3 regions of the Streptomyces sp. NPDC088400 genome follow, and region 1 is predicted to be linked to each of the others. Evidence: riboswitches for the same ligand, from Rfam matches in the RefSeq annotation. Region 1 holds a riboswitch; each other region holds the start of a gene.

Region 1 (5,619 bases):
ACGCGCCGTAAATCATGCAGTCCGGACATGCGCCTCCGGAGCCCCCGGCACCCGCACCCACCACAAACCCCCGCACCCAGAACCCCGCCGTGAGGCTACGCGCAGAACCCCGCCGGGCGGCTACGCACGCAGGGCCGTCAGCTGGTCCAGGAACCACTGTTGCGGCGGCAGCGCCGTAGCCGTCGCGGCCAGGCGCTTCGCTCGCTCCGCGCGTTCCTCCGCCGGCATGCTCAGGCCCTCGTGCAGTGCCGCCGCCGTCGCCGTGATGTCGTACGGGTTCACCACCAGCGCGTCCTCGCCCATCTCCTCGTACGCGCCCGCCTCCCGCGACAGCACCAGCGCGCAGCCGCGCTCCGAGATGACGGGGATCTCCTTCGCGACCAGGTTCATGCCGTCGCGGATCGGGTTGACCAGGGCCACGTCCGCCAGGCGGTACGCGGCCAGCGAGCGGGCGAAGTCGTCCTGGACATGGAGGATGACCGGGAGCCAGCCCGGGGTGCCGAATTCGGCGTTGATCCCGTCGGCCACGCGCTGCACCTCGGCGGTGTAGTCGCGGTAGATCTTCAGGTCCTGCCGGGACGGGTAGGCGAAGGCGATGTGGACGACGCGCTCGCGCCATTCGGGACGGTCGGTCAGCAGCTGGCGGTAGGCGTGCAGGCCTCGGACGATGTTCTTGGACAGTTCCGTACGGTCCACCCGGACGATGATCTTCCGGTCCGTGCCCGCGCCCGCGTCCGCGCCCCGGTCCGCGCCCCCGCCCGTACTCGCGCCCCCACCGATCTGCTCGCGCAGCGCGCCCAGACGCTCGTCCACGTCCGGGCGGTGCGCGCGCTCGCGCAGGAAGTCGGCGTCGGCGCCCAGGCCGTGCACCCCGATGCGGGTGTTGCCGGTCCCGCCCAGCAGCTCCGTACAGCAGGCCGTGAAGGCGTCCGCCCAGCGCCGGGTCAGGAAGGCCGCGCGGTCCGCGCCGAGGATGCCGCGCAGCAGCTGGCGCGCGATGTCGTCGGGCAGCATCCGGAAGTAGTCGACGGGCGCCCACGGCGTGTGCGAGAAGTGCCCGATCCGCAGGTCAGGCCGGAGCGCCCGGAGCATTCCGGGCACCAGTGCCAGGTGGTAGTCCTGCACCAGCACGGCCGCGCCCTCGCCCGCCTCGTCGGCCAGCGCCTCGGCGAAGGCGCGGTTGTACGTCTCGTACGACGCCCACTGCGCGCGGAACTCCGGGCCGAAGGACGGCTCCAGCGGGGTCTGGTAGAGCAGGTGGTGGACGAACCAGAGCGTGGAGTTGGCGACCCCGTTGTAGGCGTCGGCGAACACGTCCGGCGCGATGCCCAGCATGCGCACGCGCTGTCCGCCCGTGTCGGCGGTGTCGAGCCGGCCGCCCGTGCGCCGTACGGCCTCCCGGTCGCCGTCCCCGAGCGCCGCGCACACCCACACCGCGTCCGTATCGGGCCCGATGGCCGACAGGCCGGACACCAGCCCGCCCCCGCCGCGCTTCGCGGCCAGCTCGCCGTCGTCACGCAGGGTGTACGAGACGGGGCCACGGTTGGACGCGACGAGAACCTGGGCGGCTTGCTCTGAGGCCATGTGCCGAAACCTAGCCCGTCCAGGAAACGCTCAAACGTACGGACGCGGTCCGGTGCGCGTGAGTCCGCCCATACGGCGCCGCCCCCGCGCACACCCGCCGCCCCGGCGGTGCGCCCCTACGCCGCGCGCCCGGCCGTGTACTCCGCGATCTCCCGCACCGGCGGCCGCTCCTCCGTGTCCACGGCATGCGTACGCGGTACGAAACCGTCCTCGCCCCGCTCGAACTGCGTCAGCACCGGACGTATCAAGTGCCCACGGGACAAGCGGAGTTGAGCCGTACGGTAGATCGCCGCAGCCATCCGCCCCAGCGCCCGGTCGTCCTGGTGGCGGTGGACCCGTACCCCCACGTCGACCTGCGCCATCGCGTCCAGCCCCACCGTGTGCAGCGTGTCCACCAGCAGCCCCAGCTCCACGCCGTATCCGACGGGGAACGGCAGCCGCTCCAGCAGCGAGCGCCGCGCCGCGTACTCGCCGCCCAGGGGCTGTACGAAGCCGGCCAGCTGCGGCCAGTGCAGATTGAGCAGGGGCCGCGCCATCAGCTCGGTCACCCGCCCGCCCTGCCCGCTCGCCGCCCCCGGAGAGCCCAGGGAACCCGGTGAGCCGGTGGCCCCCGGCCCGCCCAGCGGCCGGTCGTACATCGCCTTCACGAAGTGCACATCCTGATCCGTGAGCAGCGGACCGACGATCCCGGACACGAAGTCCGGTGAGAACCGCTTCAGATCGGCGTCCACGAAGCACACGATGTCACCGCTCGTCACCAGCAGCGACCGCCACAGCACCTCGCCCTTGCCCGGAAGCGCGGGCAGCCGGGGCAGGATGCTGTCCCGGTGCACCACCCGCGCGCCCGCCGCCCCGGCGACCTCGGACGTACGGTCGGTGGAACCGGAATCGATCACTACCAGTTCATCGACGAGCGCCACCTTCTCCATCAGCTCGCGCCGGATGACGGAGACGATTTCGCCGACTGTTTCCTCCTCGTTCAGCGCAGGCAGCACCACGCTCACCGTGGTGCCGCGCGCGGCCTTCGCCGCCAGAAGCCGGTCGAGCGTACGGTCTGCCGCTGACCAGGAACGCCTGGTCAGCCAGTGCTCCACCTCTTCCAGCACGGTCGAAACTCCCTGAGCGTGTGCCATGAACGTGATCCATCTCGCGGTGCGGACGACTATCTCCACCATCCGCCCCTTCGGTTACAGTCTTGAACAACGCGTATGACCACCGCATGCCGGGGTCATCACGCCGAAAAACGCATCGGATCCAGGTTCCGGTGCCATAGCGCTCATCCAGAGGGACTGAGGGAACGGCCCGTTGAAGTCCCGGCAACCCTCCCGCCGACCATGCAGAGGTCACGGTGGGGAAGGTGCCAATTCCGTCTTGTGGCGAAGTACGTCACGAGGAAGATGAGGAGAAAGGGCCTCGCCTCCATGGCTGTGCAGACTGTCCCCAACGACAACGCCGACACCGGTGCGTCCGTTGATCTTGGACCCGCCGCCGCCCTCTCGTGCCGCGAATGCGGAGAGCGTTTCGGCCTCGGTCCCATTTTCGCCTGCGCGAGCTGTTTCGGGCCGCTCGAAGTCGCGTACGACCTGCCGAGCGGCAGCCCCGAAGAGCTGAAGAAGCGCATCGCGGAGGGCCCGGACAACATCTGGCGCTACGCCCCGCTCCTTCCCGTACCGGCCGATGTGGCCACGAAGCCGAACATCAACCCCGGCTTCACCAAGCTGGTCAAGGCCGACAACCTGGCCCGTGAGCTGGGTGTCACCGGTTCCCTGCACATCAAGGACGACTCCGGCAACCCGACGCACTCCTTCAAGGACCGCGTCGTCGCCATCGCCGTCGAAGCCGCCCGCGTCTTCGGCTTCACCACGCTCTCCTGCTCCTCCACCGGCAACCTGGCCGGCGCCGTCGGCGCCGCCGCCGCCCGGGCCGGCTTCCGCTCCTGCGTGTTCATCCCGCACGACCTGGAGCAGGGCAAGGTCGTCATGGCCGCCGTCTACGGCGGTGAACTGGTCGGCATCGAGGGCAACTACGACGACGTGAACCGGTTCTGCTCCGAGCTCATCGGCGACCCGCTGGGCGAGGGCTGGGGTTTCGTCAACGTCAACCTCCGGCCGTACTACGGCGAGGGCTCCAAGACCCTCGCGTACGAGATCTGCGAGCAGCTCGGCTGGCAGCTGCCGGACCAGCTCGTCATCCCGATCGCCTCCGGATCGCAGCTCACGAAGATCGACAAGGGTCTTCAGGAGCTGATCAAGCTGGGCCTGGTCGAGGACAAGCCGTACAAGATCTTCGGCGCGCAGGCCGAGGGCTGCTCGCCGGTGTCCACCGCCTTCAAGGCGGGCCACGATGTCGTACGGCCGCAGAAGCCGGCCACCATCGCCAAGTCCCTGGCGATCGGCAACCCGGCCGACGGCCCGTACGTCCTGGACATCGCCCGCCGCACCGGCGGCGCGGTCGAGGACGTCAACGACGAGCAGATCGTGGACGCGATCAAGCTGCTGGCGCGCACCGAGGGGATCTTCGCGGAGACGGCGGGCGGCGTGACCGTCGGCGTGACGAAGAAGCTGATCGACGCCGGTCTGCTCGACCCGACGCTGACGACCGTGGTCCTCAACACCGGCGACGGGCTCAAGACGCTGGACGCCGTGGCTCCGACGACCGGGCCTTCGGCGACCATCCGCCCGAGCCTGGACGCGTTCCGCGCCGCCGGTCTGGCCCACTGAGCGCCACCGCCGGCCGCCGCCCGCCACCATCCGTGGCCGCGCCCCCGCACTCGCACCTCGTACTCAAGAAAGGCCCCACCATGAGCGTCAAGGTCCGCATCCCCACCATCCTCCGTACGTACACCGGTGGCCAGGCCGAGGTCGCGGCGGAGGGCGCGACCCTCTCCGACGTCATCCAGTCCCTGGAGAAGGAGCACCCCGGCATCGCCGCCCGCGTCCTGGACGACCAGGGCAAGCTGCGCCGCTTCGTGAACGTGTACGTCAACGACGACGACGTCCGCTTCGAGCAGGGCCTGGAGACCGCCACCCCGGACGGGGCCGGCGTCTCGATCATCCCGGCGGTCGCCGGAGGCTGACCCGACGCCTCCTGGCGCGGTATCGGTATCGCACGACCGGAATGGCCCCCTCCGCACGAGAAGCGGAGGGGGCCATTCTGAATGGTTGAGCACGGTAGAGTATGGGAACGCCCCTACATTTCTCGCCCCGAGCGCATACGAGAACGCGACAACATCGGGGCGAAGTCCTGGTGCCCTATGTGCCGTACGCGCACTTTGCCCGGCCCGACTTGCCCCGGAACGCAGTGAATTGATCACTATGCGTGTTCAGCCATGCCCGGATTTCTCGTCCGATTGACCTGTTGCAGAGGGCAGTTGGGCGGATACATTCAGCCGCGGTCGACGCGTTACGGCGCGAAGTGTGGTCCTCCCGAGGACCAGTACTAGGGGAGTTAGGCATGGCTCAGGGCACCGTCAAGTGGTTCAACGCGGAGAAGGGCTACGGCTTCATCGCGGTAGACGGTGGTGCGGATGTTTTCGTCCACTACAGCGCGATTCAGATGGACGGTTACCGCACCCTTGAAGAAGGTCAGCGAGTGGAGTTCGAGATCTCGCAGGGCCAGAAGGGTCCGCAGGCGGACATGGTCAAGCTCGCCGTCTGATCCCGGCGCGATCGGCCACCGACGCACTCACGCCGAGGGGTCCGTATCCCAGCACATGGGGTACGGGCCCTTCGTGCGTCCCCGTTCCCTGGCCGCGTCCGGGTCGACGGCGGTGCTTCGAGGCGCTTGCGCCCATCCGTCTCCCGGCCACCGCCCCCATCGATGCCTCTTCGAGGCGCTTGCACTCTCGGGGGTCGAGTGCTAATTATTGGCGTTAGCACTCTGCAAGTGAGAGTGACAACTTTAGGACCGGGTCGGTGAGGCCCGAAGAGCCGGTGGGGCAAGGAACCACACGGTTCTCAGGCCGTCCGTCGCGGGCGCCAGCGCGGTCCGGAGCAATCCTTCCCCAAGCTCTCAGCTCCGTTCGAGCAGGGGAGA
Region 2 (5,619 bases), on a different contig from region 1:
AACCAGTTGTGGTGGATGGTGAGAGCGGCGGTGACGTTCTCGGTCCAGCCGATGCCGAAGGTCTTGTTGTTGTCGCTCAGCTTGTTCCAGGACACCGTCACGTAGGTGGTGTCCTTGCGGCTGTCGATGAGCCCGTCGGCCATGCGCCGGAAGTCGTTGTGGTCGATCCACACGTGGTGGGCGCCGTCCATCTGGATGCCGTCGAAGTCGTGGTCCTTGTCGTTCCAGACACCCTGGTACGAGTCACGGATCGTCAGGTTCCGGATGATCACGTTGTGCACGCCCTGGCCGAGGAAGAACCCACCGCCGACGATCTGCCCGGAGGTCCCCTGGCCCACGATCGTCTTGTCCGAGGAAACCTTGATCTCCTTGCCGACCGGATTCATGGTGATGGCCGCGGCCACGACGATGACGTACGGCTCCGCGGCCGTGGCGTACTTCTCCAGATCCGCGAGCGTCGTCACGGTGACGGTCCTGCCGTCCCGCCCGCCGTACGTCCCGTTCTGGCCGAGGGCGTTGACGGAGGCGAACCCGTCCGCCACATCGGCGGCCCAGGCGGGTGCGGCAACCGGAACCGCCGCGGCGACCGTCCGCTGCCCGTCCGCCCGGAACGCCCCGGGGCCGCTGCCGTACGCCATGACACCGGCGGCGGCGAGGGTCAGCGGGACACCGGCGGCCAGGGTGGTCCACCGCTTGCGGGGGTGGGTCGTACTGCGTATCTCATTCATGGATTCTTCCGATCTGTGTCGGCCACGGTGGGGGAAGAGATACGGAGTAGTTGCCGCCGGCGCGACGAAGGTTGCCGCGCACCGGCCCAGGAACAGAGAGACGTCCCCGACGGGCCCGGCAGGGATCCCGTGACGCGGGCACCGGCCAGGGGCCGCGTCGCCGGGTACTCCCGCGCGGATCGACATCAGGCCGGGGTAGGACGTACCGGAGCCGCCTCGGGTGACGACCCAGGACTTGCCTCTCCCTCCAGCCCGTACGTTCCTGGAGCAGGGCGGCTTCGTACTCGTTGGTGAACAAGAGCCGTACTCCTCGAAGTTGGTGCCCGCCGCACCCACCAACACCGGGGGGAGCACCGAGCACCCCCAGGCCGAAGGTGATGTTCGCCGCGACGCCTCCTCGGCGTACCTCCAAGTCGTCGACGAGGAAGGACAGGGATACGGTGGCCAGCCGCTCGGGGATGAGCTGTTCGGCGAACGGACCGGGGAACACGGTCAGATGGTCCGTGGCGATGGAGCCGGTGACGGCTGTCGGCATATCAGGCCCCCACGGCCTCGCGCAGGGCTCCCGCGCGGTCGGTCCGCTCCCAGGTGAAGCCGGGCAGCGTACGGCCGAAGTGACGGTACGCAGCGGTCTGTGCGTAGATCGGCCTGAGCAGGTCGAGGTCGCGGATGACGGCGGCCGGACGGAGGTCGGACACCTCACTGATGGCGGCCTCGATACGGGGCATGGGAACGGTGTTCGTACCGAACGCTCGATGAAGAGGCCGACCGGCTCGGCTTGCCGATCGCGTAGGCGACCTGGACCTCACAGCGGGCCGCGAGCCCGGCGGCGACGACGTTCTTGGCGACCCAGCGCGTCGCGTACGCCGTGGACCGGTCGACCTTGGAGGGGGTCTTGCCGAAGAAGGCACCACCGCCGTGGCGGGCCTGGCCGCCGTAGGTGTCCATGGCCGGTCCGCCCGTGGCTGATCCACATCTGCACCGCGCGCTAGGGTTCTCGCCCTGACGCTTGCCCCATCAGGTGGGCCTGACCGGCAAGGCGCCGTGCGGGCTGTATGTCGTCATCACTCGTCATGTCTTCATGATGTCCCCTCAGCGGGAGCGGGAGCGGGAGCGGGAGCGGAGGGCGGAGGGCGGAGCGGTTCTGTCGGGGCGTGCGGCAGGCTTCGCTATTGGTGCCCGGTGAGAGGGCAGGGTCTGCTGTCTGGGGACCAGTTGGGGACCACACGGTGTGCGCGGGACCGAACGGCGCGGGCGACAGCACACAGCTTGCTCCCTCGTTTAGTCCGTTTACGTGTTTCTTGGGAACCAGTTGGGGACCGCGGGGGTTCAGGGCCTGTCCGGCGATGCGCCCGCCGCGGGGTTCGGTGAAGAGCCGGCCTCCGCGGCGGGGCCGGCGGCGAGGATGCGCTCGGCGACGAGGGCGTATCTCCTCGATGGCCCAGTGTGCGCCCCCTGCCCCCCTGTCCCCGGCCTCCCGCCGCACCGAAGCGTGGGCGGGTCAACAGGGCCTGACTCAGGGCGAGTTCGGCTATTGGCCGACCGGACTCTACCCATCGGTAACCCTTGGCTGTCACGATGTGCCCGACACATCGGCCCCACCCCTCACCCAAGGAGACCGATATGGCGGCACTCGGCCTGCTCAGAAGCCTCACCACGACCGCGGTTCTCACCACGGCGATCGCGGCGGGCACCGCTCTTCCCGCCCTGGCCGCTCCCTCCGCCCCGGCGGCCACCCCGGCCGCCGTCGACACCGCGGCAGCTGCGAAGCCCGACTACGCGACCTGGCAGGCCGACATCGCCGCTGTCATGGACCAGGCCGACTCCTACATCGCCGGACGTCTCGCCTCGGTGCCCGCCGGCCAGAAACCCGCCATAGTCCTGGACATCGACAACACCTCGCTGGAAACCGACTATTCGTCGGCCTTGCCGACCCCGGCGATCCGGCGGACCCTCGCCCTGGCGGACTTCGCGCACGACCGCGGCGTCAAGATCTTCTTCGTATCGGCCCGCCCCGACCTCATCCAGTCGATCACCAAGTACAACCTGACATCGGTCGGCTACACGGTCGACGGGCTCTACGGCCGGTCGATCGGCGACCTGTTCACGGAGGTGAGCGCGTTCAAGACGGCCCAGCGCGTGAAGATCGAGAAGAACGGCTACACGATCATCGCCAACATCGGCAACAACACCACCGACCTGACCGGCGGCCACGCCGAACGCACCTTCAAGCTCCCCGATTACGACGGCCAGCTCTCTTGACCTGACTCTCCTGACCTGAGCACCCGACTCACGTCGTCGTTGGCGGAGGAGGTCCCGGAACGAGGGGCGACGGCCGTGCGCCGGCCTCGTCCCTCAGTTCATCCGCTCCGCTGACGGTTTTGAAGTACCCAGCGGCGATCAGACCTGCCAGGGAAGCCCGTCACCGGGCGCGGGGCGTGCACGGTCAGGGTGCGGGCGGGGAACTTCATGACGCCGCACGCTCGTCGCGCGCCTCGTCGGGGTGGGCCAGGCCCAGGTGGTCGCGCAGAGTGGTGCCCTCGTACTCCGTGCGGTACACGCCGCGTTCCTGGAGCAGTGGGACTACCTGGTCGGCGAAGGCGTCGAGGCCGCCGAGGGTGATGTGCGGGACGAGGATGAAGCCGTCACTGGCGTCGGCCTGGACGAGGTCGTCGATGGTCCGGGCGACGGTGGCCGGGGAGCCGACGAAGTTCTGCCGGTTGCCGGTCTCGATGACCAGGTCCCGGATCGACCACTGGTTGGCGGCGGCGAGTTCGCGCCACTCGCGGGCCGTGGCCGACGGGTCGCGGTACATCCGTACCTGGGCGCGCCCGCGGGCGATGGTGTGCTCGCCGAGGTCGGGATCGATGTCGGGGAGCGGTCCGTCGGGGTCGTACGCGGACAGGTCCCGGTTCCAGACGAACTCCAGGTGCTTGATGGCCGTGGCCCCGCTCACCTGCCGGCGGCGCACCTCATGGGCCAGTTCCTCCGCCTCGGCGTCGGTGTCGCCGAGCACGAAGCTCGCGGCGGGCAGGATCAGCAGCTGGTCGCGGTCGCGGCCGTACCGGGCCAGGCGGCCCTTGAGGCCGGCGTAGAACGCCTTGCCCTCCTTGAGGGTGGCGTACCGGCTGAAGATGGCGCCGGCGCTCGACGCGGCGAACTCGCGTCCCTCGTCGGAGTCGCCGGCCTGGAAGATCACCGGGCGGCACTGCGGGCTGCGCGGTACGTTGAACTGCCCCTGGATGTCGAAGTGCCGGCCCTGGTGCACGAAGGCTCCGGCCCGCGCGTCCCGCAGGAAGGTACCGGTCTCCCGGTCGGCGACGATCTCGTCCCCGCGCCACGGCGCGGGTTCGCCCGCTCATGTGGTCATCGGCCCCGGCCCGCAGACAAGCAACCCTTCCACCGCGACAGGGTGCTCCGGGTGACGACCGGTCCCGCCGGCGCGGCGGGGCAAGCGCGGTCTCGCGTCTCGCGAGCCCGGAGGCAAGACGGGTGGCAATGCCCAGGAACGGCTTGACGAGGCGCCTGCACATCGATCTGTTGCGTGTCTCCAGCGCTTACTGACCCACCACCGGCCCGTGCGATCCGGAGTCCGTTCGGTCCGGCCGTTCGGTCCGGGGTCCGTGCGGTCCGGACCGGTGTGAAAAGCGCAGTCGCTCCGCATTCGGTCGCTGGTGCCCACAAGGCGGCGGTGGCCTCCTCGTTCCCCAAGGGAGAGTCATGCCCGAGACAGCTTCGCGCAACTCCAGCACCGCCACGTCCAGTGGCTGTCACCAGAGTTCGTCCGCTTCGGGGCTCCGCCCCGGGACGGGCGCGGCGTCCCCCCGTCCGCACCGCTTCCAGAGCCGGATCGGCGTCGGCCTCGCCGGCGGCTTCTACCCGACACCGCACCGCTACGACCTCTACCTGTCGGCGAGTTGTCCCGGCTCACTGCGAATCTCGATCACCCTCGACCTGCTCGGCCTCAAGGACTCGGTCGCCACCACGCTTTTGACGCACCCCGCCGAGACACCCGAAGCCTTCGCCTCACTGCGCGGTGCGTACGAGGCCACGGTGCACCACTACGACGGGCCGCTGACCGCGCCCGCGCTGCGCGACCGCTGGAGCGGACGCATCGTCAGTAACGATACGGCCGACATCCTCTGCGACCTCGCGGGCCTGCTCTCCGGACACGACGGAGCCTGCCCCTCCGCCCTCAACCCGCCGGCTCTCGCCCCGGACATCGACGTCCTCCGCGACCTGCTGGACCGGGACGTCACCCCGGCCGCCCAGTCCTCGGGGCGAGCGGCGGCACTGAGCCTGCTGGACCGTCAACTCGCCACATCTCCCTACGCGTTGGGTGAGGACCTGACGGCCGCGGACGTGGACCTGTGGGTAGCGCTCGTCCATCTCGGCCCGGCCGGCACCCTCTGCTCGTACCCCCGGCTCCGGGACTACGTAAGCCGCCTCGGTGAGCACCCCGCCTTCGAGGGCAGGAACGAGGCGCTGTCCGACGCGGCGTGAGCCCCCGGGCCCAGGCCCGTCGAGAGGCCGGGACGGGCGGTACAACCATCCGTACCGTTCGCGGGTCACATCAAGTGGGAGCAAACCGCTCCCAGGGACACAAGGGGGAAATATGAGAATCACGCGTAATGTCGCTGCCGTCGGGGCGTTCGCCGCGCTGGCGGTGGGCGCGGGGACCGTGTTCAGCACGACCGCCTCCGCCGCACCCAACGTCACACCGCAGGGCGTCTGCGGCAAGGCCTACAAGACCGTGAACTCGGCGGCCATCGGCTCGCTGGGCACGGTCTACCTGACCTACAACTCCTCGAACGGCAAGAACTGCGTCGCGACCATCCGTACCAACCCGGGCGCGGCCAAGAACATGTCCACGTACATCTACGTCCCCGAC
Region 3 (5,619 bases), on a different contig from region 1:
TCTGCCCGTGCCACCAGTCCACCTTCGACCTCTCCGACGGCGCCCGCGTCATCTTCGGCCCGGCCGGTCACGCTCTTCCGCAGCTGCGGATCGGTGTGAACGCCGAGGGCAACCTCGAGGCGCTCGGCGACTTCGACGAGCCCGTCGGTCCTGCCTTCTGGGAGCGCGGATGAGTACCACCACTGCTACGGACGACAAAAAGCGCCAGGCACCCGCGGGTGAGCGGGTCGCCGACTGGGCCGACGGCCGGCTGGGGATCTACTCCCTGGCCAAGGCCAACATGCGGAAGATCTTCCCGGACCACTGGTCCTTCATGCTCGGCGAGATCTGCCTCTACAGCTTCATCATCCTCATCCTCACGGGTGTGTACCTGACGCTGTTCTTCCACCCGTCGATGAACGAGGTGGAGTACCACGGCGGTTACATCCCGCTCCAGGGGCAGATGATGTCGGAGGCGTTCGCCTCCACGCTGGACATCAGCTTCGATGTCCGCGGTGGTCTGCTGATCCGGCAGATCCACCACTGGTCCGCGCTGATCTTCCTCGCGGCCATGCTCGTCCACATGATGCGAGTCTTCTTCACGGGTGCGTTCCGCAAGCCCCGTGAGGTCAACTGGGTGTTCGGCTTCCTGCTGTTCGTCCTGGGCATGTTCACCGGCTTCACCGGTTACTCGCTCCCGGACGACCTGCTCTCCGGCACCGGCGTCCGGTTCATGCAGGGCGCGGTCCTGTCGGTCCCGATCGTCGGAACGTACCTGTCGATGTTCCTGTTCGGCGGGGAGTTCCCCGGCGGCGACTTCGTGGCCCGCTTCTACTCGGTCCACATCCTGTTGCTGCCCGGCATCATGCTCGGCCTCGTCGTGGCCCACCTGATCCTGGTCTTCTACCACAAGCACACGCAGTTCGCGGGCCCCGGCAAGACGGAGAAGAACGTCGTCGGCATGCCGCTGCTGCCGGTCTACATGGCCAAGGCCGGAGGCTTCTTCTTCCTGGTCTTCGGACTCATCACGATCGTCTCGGCCATCGCCACGATCAACCCGATCTGGGCGATCGGCCCGTACCGCCCGGACCAGGTGTCCACCGGCGCCCAGCCCGACTGGTACATGGGCTTCTCCGAGGGCCTCATCCGTGTGATGCCCGGCTGGGAGATCAACTTCGCGGGCCACACCCTCGTCCTGGGTGTCTTCATCCCGCTGGTCATCTTCCCGCTGGTGCTGGTCGCGATCGCGGTCTACCCGTTCATCGAGTCCTGGGTCACCGGCGACAAGCGCGAGCACCACATCCTGGACCGCCCGCGCAACGTACCGACCCGTACCGCGTTCGGTGTGGCCTGGCTGACGTGGTACTTCGTACTGCTCGTCGGCGGCGGCAACGACCTGTGGGCGACGCACTTCCATCTGTCGATCAACGCGATCACCTGGTTCGTCCGGATCGCCTTCTTCGTCGGACCGGTCATCGCCTTCATCGTCACCAAGCGGATCTGCCTGGGTCTCCAGCGCCGCGACGCCGAGAAGGTGCTGCACGGACGCGAGTCCGGTGTCATCAAGCGGCTGCCGCACGGTGAGTTCGTCGAGGTCCACACCCCGCTGGAGCAGGGAGACCTGCACAAGCTCACCGCGCACGAGCAGTACGCGCCCGCCGAGATCGGTGCCACCGTCGACGAGAACGGTGTGCGGCGCAAGGTGAAGCCCGCCGAGAAGCTCAAGGCGAAGCTCAGCAAGGGCTACTACGGCGAGGGGAACCAGATCCCCAAGCCCACCGCCGAGGAGTACAAGGAGATCACCAGCGGCCACGGCCACCACTGATCCCACCCGGCCAATCCAGGTCGCCACCACCGAGGGCCCCGGCCCGGTCTCCCGAGAGGGAACCGGCCGGGGCCCTCGGCGTTGTCCGGAGTGCGGGCATCGGGCATGTCGGCACCCTGCGCGCCGATAGGCTTGAGACAGGGCCCTACCGCGTCCCCAACCCAGACGAAAACCCAGGAGCGAGCATGAGCGCTGTTACCCCCGTCGGAGGCGACACCGTGGCGGCGTACTCCTGGCCGGGTGTGCTGGACGCGCTGCTCAGCGGCGCCGACCAGAGCGCGGACGCCACCGCCTGGGCGATGGACCGGATCATGAGCGGCGCGGCCACCGACGCGCAGATCGCCGGTTTCGCGGTGGCCCTGCGTGCCAAGGGCGAGACCGTCGCGGAGATCACCGGTCTCGTACGGGCGATGTACGCGCACGCCCAGTTGATCGACGTACCGGGCCGGAGCGTCGACATCGTCGGCACCGGCGGCGACGGCGCCAAGACCGTCAACATCTCCACCATGTCCGCGATCGTGGTGGCGGGCACCGGCGCGAAGGTCGTCAAACACGGTAACCGGGCCGCGTCCTCGGCCAGCGGAGCGTCCGACGTACTGGAGAAGCTCGGCGTCAACCTGGAACTGCCCCCGCAGCGCGTCGCCCAGGTCGCCGAGGAAGCGGGCATCACCTTCTGCTTCGCGGTGAAGTTCCACCCCGCCCTGCGCTACGTGGCGGCCGCCCGCCGCGAACTGGGCATCCGCACCACCTTCAACTTCCTCGGCCCGCTCACCAACCCGGCGAAGGTACGCGCACAGGCGACCGGCGTCGCCGACGCCCGGATGGCGCCCATCATGGCGGGCGTGCTGGCCGAACGGGGCGCGTCCGCACTGGTCTTCCGGGGCGACGACGGCCTCGACGAACTGACCACCACGGCCACGTCCCGGGTATGGGTCGTACGGGACGGACAGGTCACCGAGGAGCCCTTCGACCCACGGCAGGTGGGCCTGGAGCTGGTACCGGTCGAGGCACTGCGGGGCGCGGACGCGTCGTACAACGCGGACGTCGCCCGCCGGCTGCTGGCCGGCGAAACCGGTCCCGTACGCGACGCGGTGCTGCTCAACTCGGCGGCGGCGCTGGTGGCGTTGGACCCGACGGGGGACTCGCTGGAGCTGCAACTGGCGGCGGGGATCGCGAGGGCGGCGGAGTCGATCGACTCGGGGGCGGCGGGACGGGCGCTGACGCGCTGGGTCACGGCGAGCAACATGTAGCCGTCCGGCGGGGGCGGTGTCGCCGTCCGGCGGGGCGTGGTCGGGGTGCGTTGTTGGCTGGGGCCGGTGGTTCGGTGCGGGTTGTTGCCGGGTGCCGCTCCGGGGTCATGTCCTGCACTGCATGATTTACGCCGCGTGCGGCTTTGTTCTTCGTGTGACGGCTCGTGAGCGGCACAAATCACGCTTTACGTTCCGGACACGACCCCTGCGCGACCCCCTTCACCGCCCGCCACAGACCACCCCAGCGCGCCAGGGCCGTACCCCCACCGGGCAGGCGGGGATCCGGCGGGAGGGGGTCGGGGTCGCAGGAGGTGACGTGTCCGGACGTAGAGCGTGATTTGTGGCGCACACCGGCCCGCACCCTGAAAACAAACCCGCACGCGCCGTAAATCATGCAGTCCGGACATGCGCCTCCGGAGGCCCCGGCACCCGCACCCACCACACACCGCACCCGCCACCGAGCCGTACCCGCACCCCCCCGCCGGACGGCGAGACCGCGTCCCGCATCGCGGACACCCCCTGCTCCCTCTCGGCACGCTGTGCCATACTCTCGGCCAAGGTCATGAGTGACAGCGATTAAGGCCCCGGCTCGCTGTCCGGCAACCCTCCGTCCGTGGCGGGGTGCCCCGGGTGAAGACCAGGCCGTAGGCAGCGAGGTCTGCGGCAAGCGCGGACCCCTGTGATCTCTGGGGTCCTGGTCCTCAAGGGAGCAGCCTCGTGAGCAAGCGAATGCGCTAGGGCATCGACGCCCCTCTTCAACACACCTCCGCACGGTGTTCTCCGTGTGTCGAGGCAACCCCCGCACCGTCACGGTTCCGCCGTGCCCGCGGGTCCTTGAAGCCGTTTCGACTTGTCCTGCCGGGAGATTTCGCCATGTCCGCGTTCCTGAATGCCGCTACCACCGACTCCGCCGCCACCTCCGACGACCCCGCCTGCGCCGCGCCGCTTCCCGTCCTCGGGCGGGACGTCACCGTCCCGCTCGTCACCGGCGGCGAGGTCAGCTACGCCGCGCTCGATTACGCGGCCAGCGCCCCGGCGCTCCAGCGGGTGTGGGACGACGTCGCCGCCTATGCCCCGTACTACGGCAGTGTCCACCGCGGCGCCGGGTATCTCTCGCAGCTCTCCACGGACCTTTTCGAGAACAGCCGCCGCACGGTCGCGGAGTTTCTCGGCTGCCGCGCCGACGACCAGGTCGTCTTCACCCGCTCGACCACCGATTCGCTGAACCTGCTGGCCGGCGCGCTGCCCGCCGGCTGCGAGGTGTTCGTCTTCGAGACCGAGCACCACGCCTCGCTGCTGCCCTGGCGGGATGCGCGGGTGACGTTCCTGAACGCTCCCCGTACGCCCGAGGATGCCGTCGCCACGCTGGAGCGCGCGCTCGCCGGGAGGGACCCTCAGGGGCCGGCGCTGGTGTGTGTCACCGGCGCGTCCAATGTCACCGGTGAGCTGTGGCCCGTACGGGAGTTGGCCGCCGCCGCGCATGCCCAGGGGGCCCGGATCGTTCTCGACGCCGCGCAGCTCGTGCCGCATCACGCGGTGGACATCGCCGAGCTGGATGTCGACTGGATCGCCTTCTCCGGGCACAAGCTGTACGCGCCGTTCGGCTCCGGAGTGCTCGCGGGCCGGTCCGACTGGCTTCAGGACGCGGAGCCGTATCTCGCGGGCGGCGGAGCCAGCCGTACGGTGGCACGCCGTGCCGATGGCGGGGTGGAGGTCGAGTGGCACACCACGGCCGCCCGGCACGAGGCCGGTTCGCCCAACGTGATCGGTGTGTACGCGATCGCCTCCGCCTGCAAGGCGCTCTCGGAGGCCGGGTTCGACGCGCTGGCGGCCCGTGAGCAGCGGCTGGTCGGCCTGGTGCGTGCGGGGCTGGCCGAGGTGCCCGAGGTCAAGGTGCTCTCGCTGTTCGGCGACGACGCCCCGCGTGTCGGTGTCCTGTCGTTCGTGGTCGACGGCTGGAACAGCTCGCACTTCGCCGCTGCGCTGTCCGCCGAGTACGGCATCGGCGTACGGGACGGTCTCTTCTGCGCCCACCCGCTGCTGCGGACCCTGCTGGGCAGTGACCCGCGGGACCCGGGGGAGTGCGGTGCCCCGGAGGCCGGTCCGGGCGAGCGCTCGCTGAACGCGATCCGCGTCAGCTTCGGCGCCGGGACGCCGGACGAGCATGTGGAGCGGTTCGTCCGGGCGGTGCGCGAGCTGGTGCGTGAGGGTGCCCGGTGGAACTACCGCACGGAGGACGGCCGTTGCGTCCCCGACCGCGGCTGACCGGCCGCCGGGCGCCCCGGGTCGGCGGGTGCGCCCGGCACCGTGAGCCGCGGGACCTCTGAAACAGGGCCTACGCGTCGAGGCCGATGGCGAAGGCCGCTTCCAGGTCGTGCTGGGAGTACGTACGGAACGCCACATGCGTGTCCGTGGCCTCGACGCCCTCGATCTTGCTGATCCGGCCGGGGATGACATCCGCCAGGTCGTCGTGCTTGGGCACCCGGACCATGGCGATCAGGTCGTACGTACCGGTCACCGAGAAGACCTCGCTGACGCTGTCCAGCGCGGCGATCGACTCCGCGA

Evidence for each region. A riboswitch is a leader RNA that binds a small molecule or an ion and turns the genes downstream of it on or off. The one in region 1 is predicted to bind S-adenosylmethionine.
Region 2: linked by a shared signal. The riboswitch ahead of ACIQD6_RS08015 (glutathione S-transferase C-terminal domain-containing protein) and the one ahead of thrC (threonine synthase) in region 1 are both predicted to bind S-adenosylmethionine.
Region 3: linked by a shared signal. The riboswitch ahead of ACIQD6_RS13640 (aminotransferase class V-fold PLP-dependent enzyme) and the one ahead of thrC (threonine synthase) in region 1 are both predicted to bind S-adenosylmethionine.

Annotation. Positions count from the first base shown of each region.
Region 1 is NZ_JBIVMZ010000008.1:257,240-262,858, reverse strand. Features, by position in the region: gene ACIQD6_RS21765 (trehalose-6-phosphate synthase) at 121-1,584, opposite strand; gene ACIQD6_RS21760 (glucosyl-3-phosphoglycerate synthase) at 1,701-2,690, opposite strand; SAM riboswitch class I at 2,858-2,988, shown strand; gene thrC (threonine synthase) at 3,006-4,304, shown strand; gene ACIQD6_RS21750 (ubiquitin-like small modifier protein 1) at 4,385-4,660, shown strand; gene ACIQD6_RS21745 (cold-shock protein) at 5,038-5,241, shown strand.
Region 2 is NZ_JBIVMZ010000002.1:874,712-880,330, forward strand. Features, by position in the region: gene ACIQD6_RS07990 (pectinesterase family protein) at 1-728, opposite strand, end outside; partial or broken gene ACIQD6_RS07995 (carbohydrate kinase family protein) at 1,032-1,263, opposite strand; partial or broken gene ACIQD6_RS08000 (methionine adenosyltransferase domain-containing protein) at 1,265-1,742, opposite strand; gene ACIQD6_RS08005 (HAD family acid phosphatase) at 2,352-2,990, shown strand; partial or broken gene ACIQD6_RS08010 (LLM class flavin-dependent oxidoreductase) at 3,196-4,068, opposite strand; SAM riboswitch class IV at 4,085-4,191, shown strand; gene ACIQD6_RS08015 (glutathione S-transferase C-terminal domain-containing protein) at 4,449-5,231, shown strand; gene ACIQD6_RS08020 (spore-associated protein) at 5,344-5,619, shown strand, end outside.
Region 3 is NZ_JBIVMZ010000004.1:522,844-528,462, forward strand. Features, by position in the region: gene ACIQD6_RS13625 (Rieske 2Fe-2S domain-containing protein) at 1-173, shown strand, start outside; gene ACIQD6_RS13630 (cytochrome bc complex cytochrome b subunit) at 170-1,804, shown strand; gene trpD (anthranilate phosphoribosyltransferase) at 1,990-3,054, shown strand; SAM riboswitch class IV at 3,613-3,730, shown strand; gene ACIQD6_RS13640 (aminotransferase class V-fold PLP-dependent enzyme) at 3,928-5,319, shown strand; gene ACIQD6_RS13645 (Lrp/AsnC family transcriptional regulator) at 5,390-5,619, opposite strand, start outside.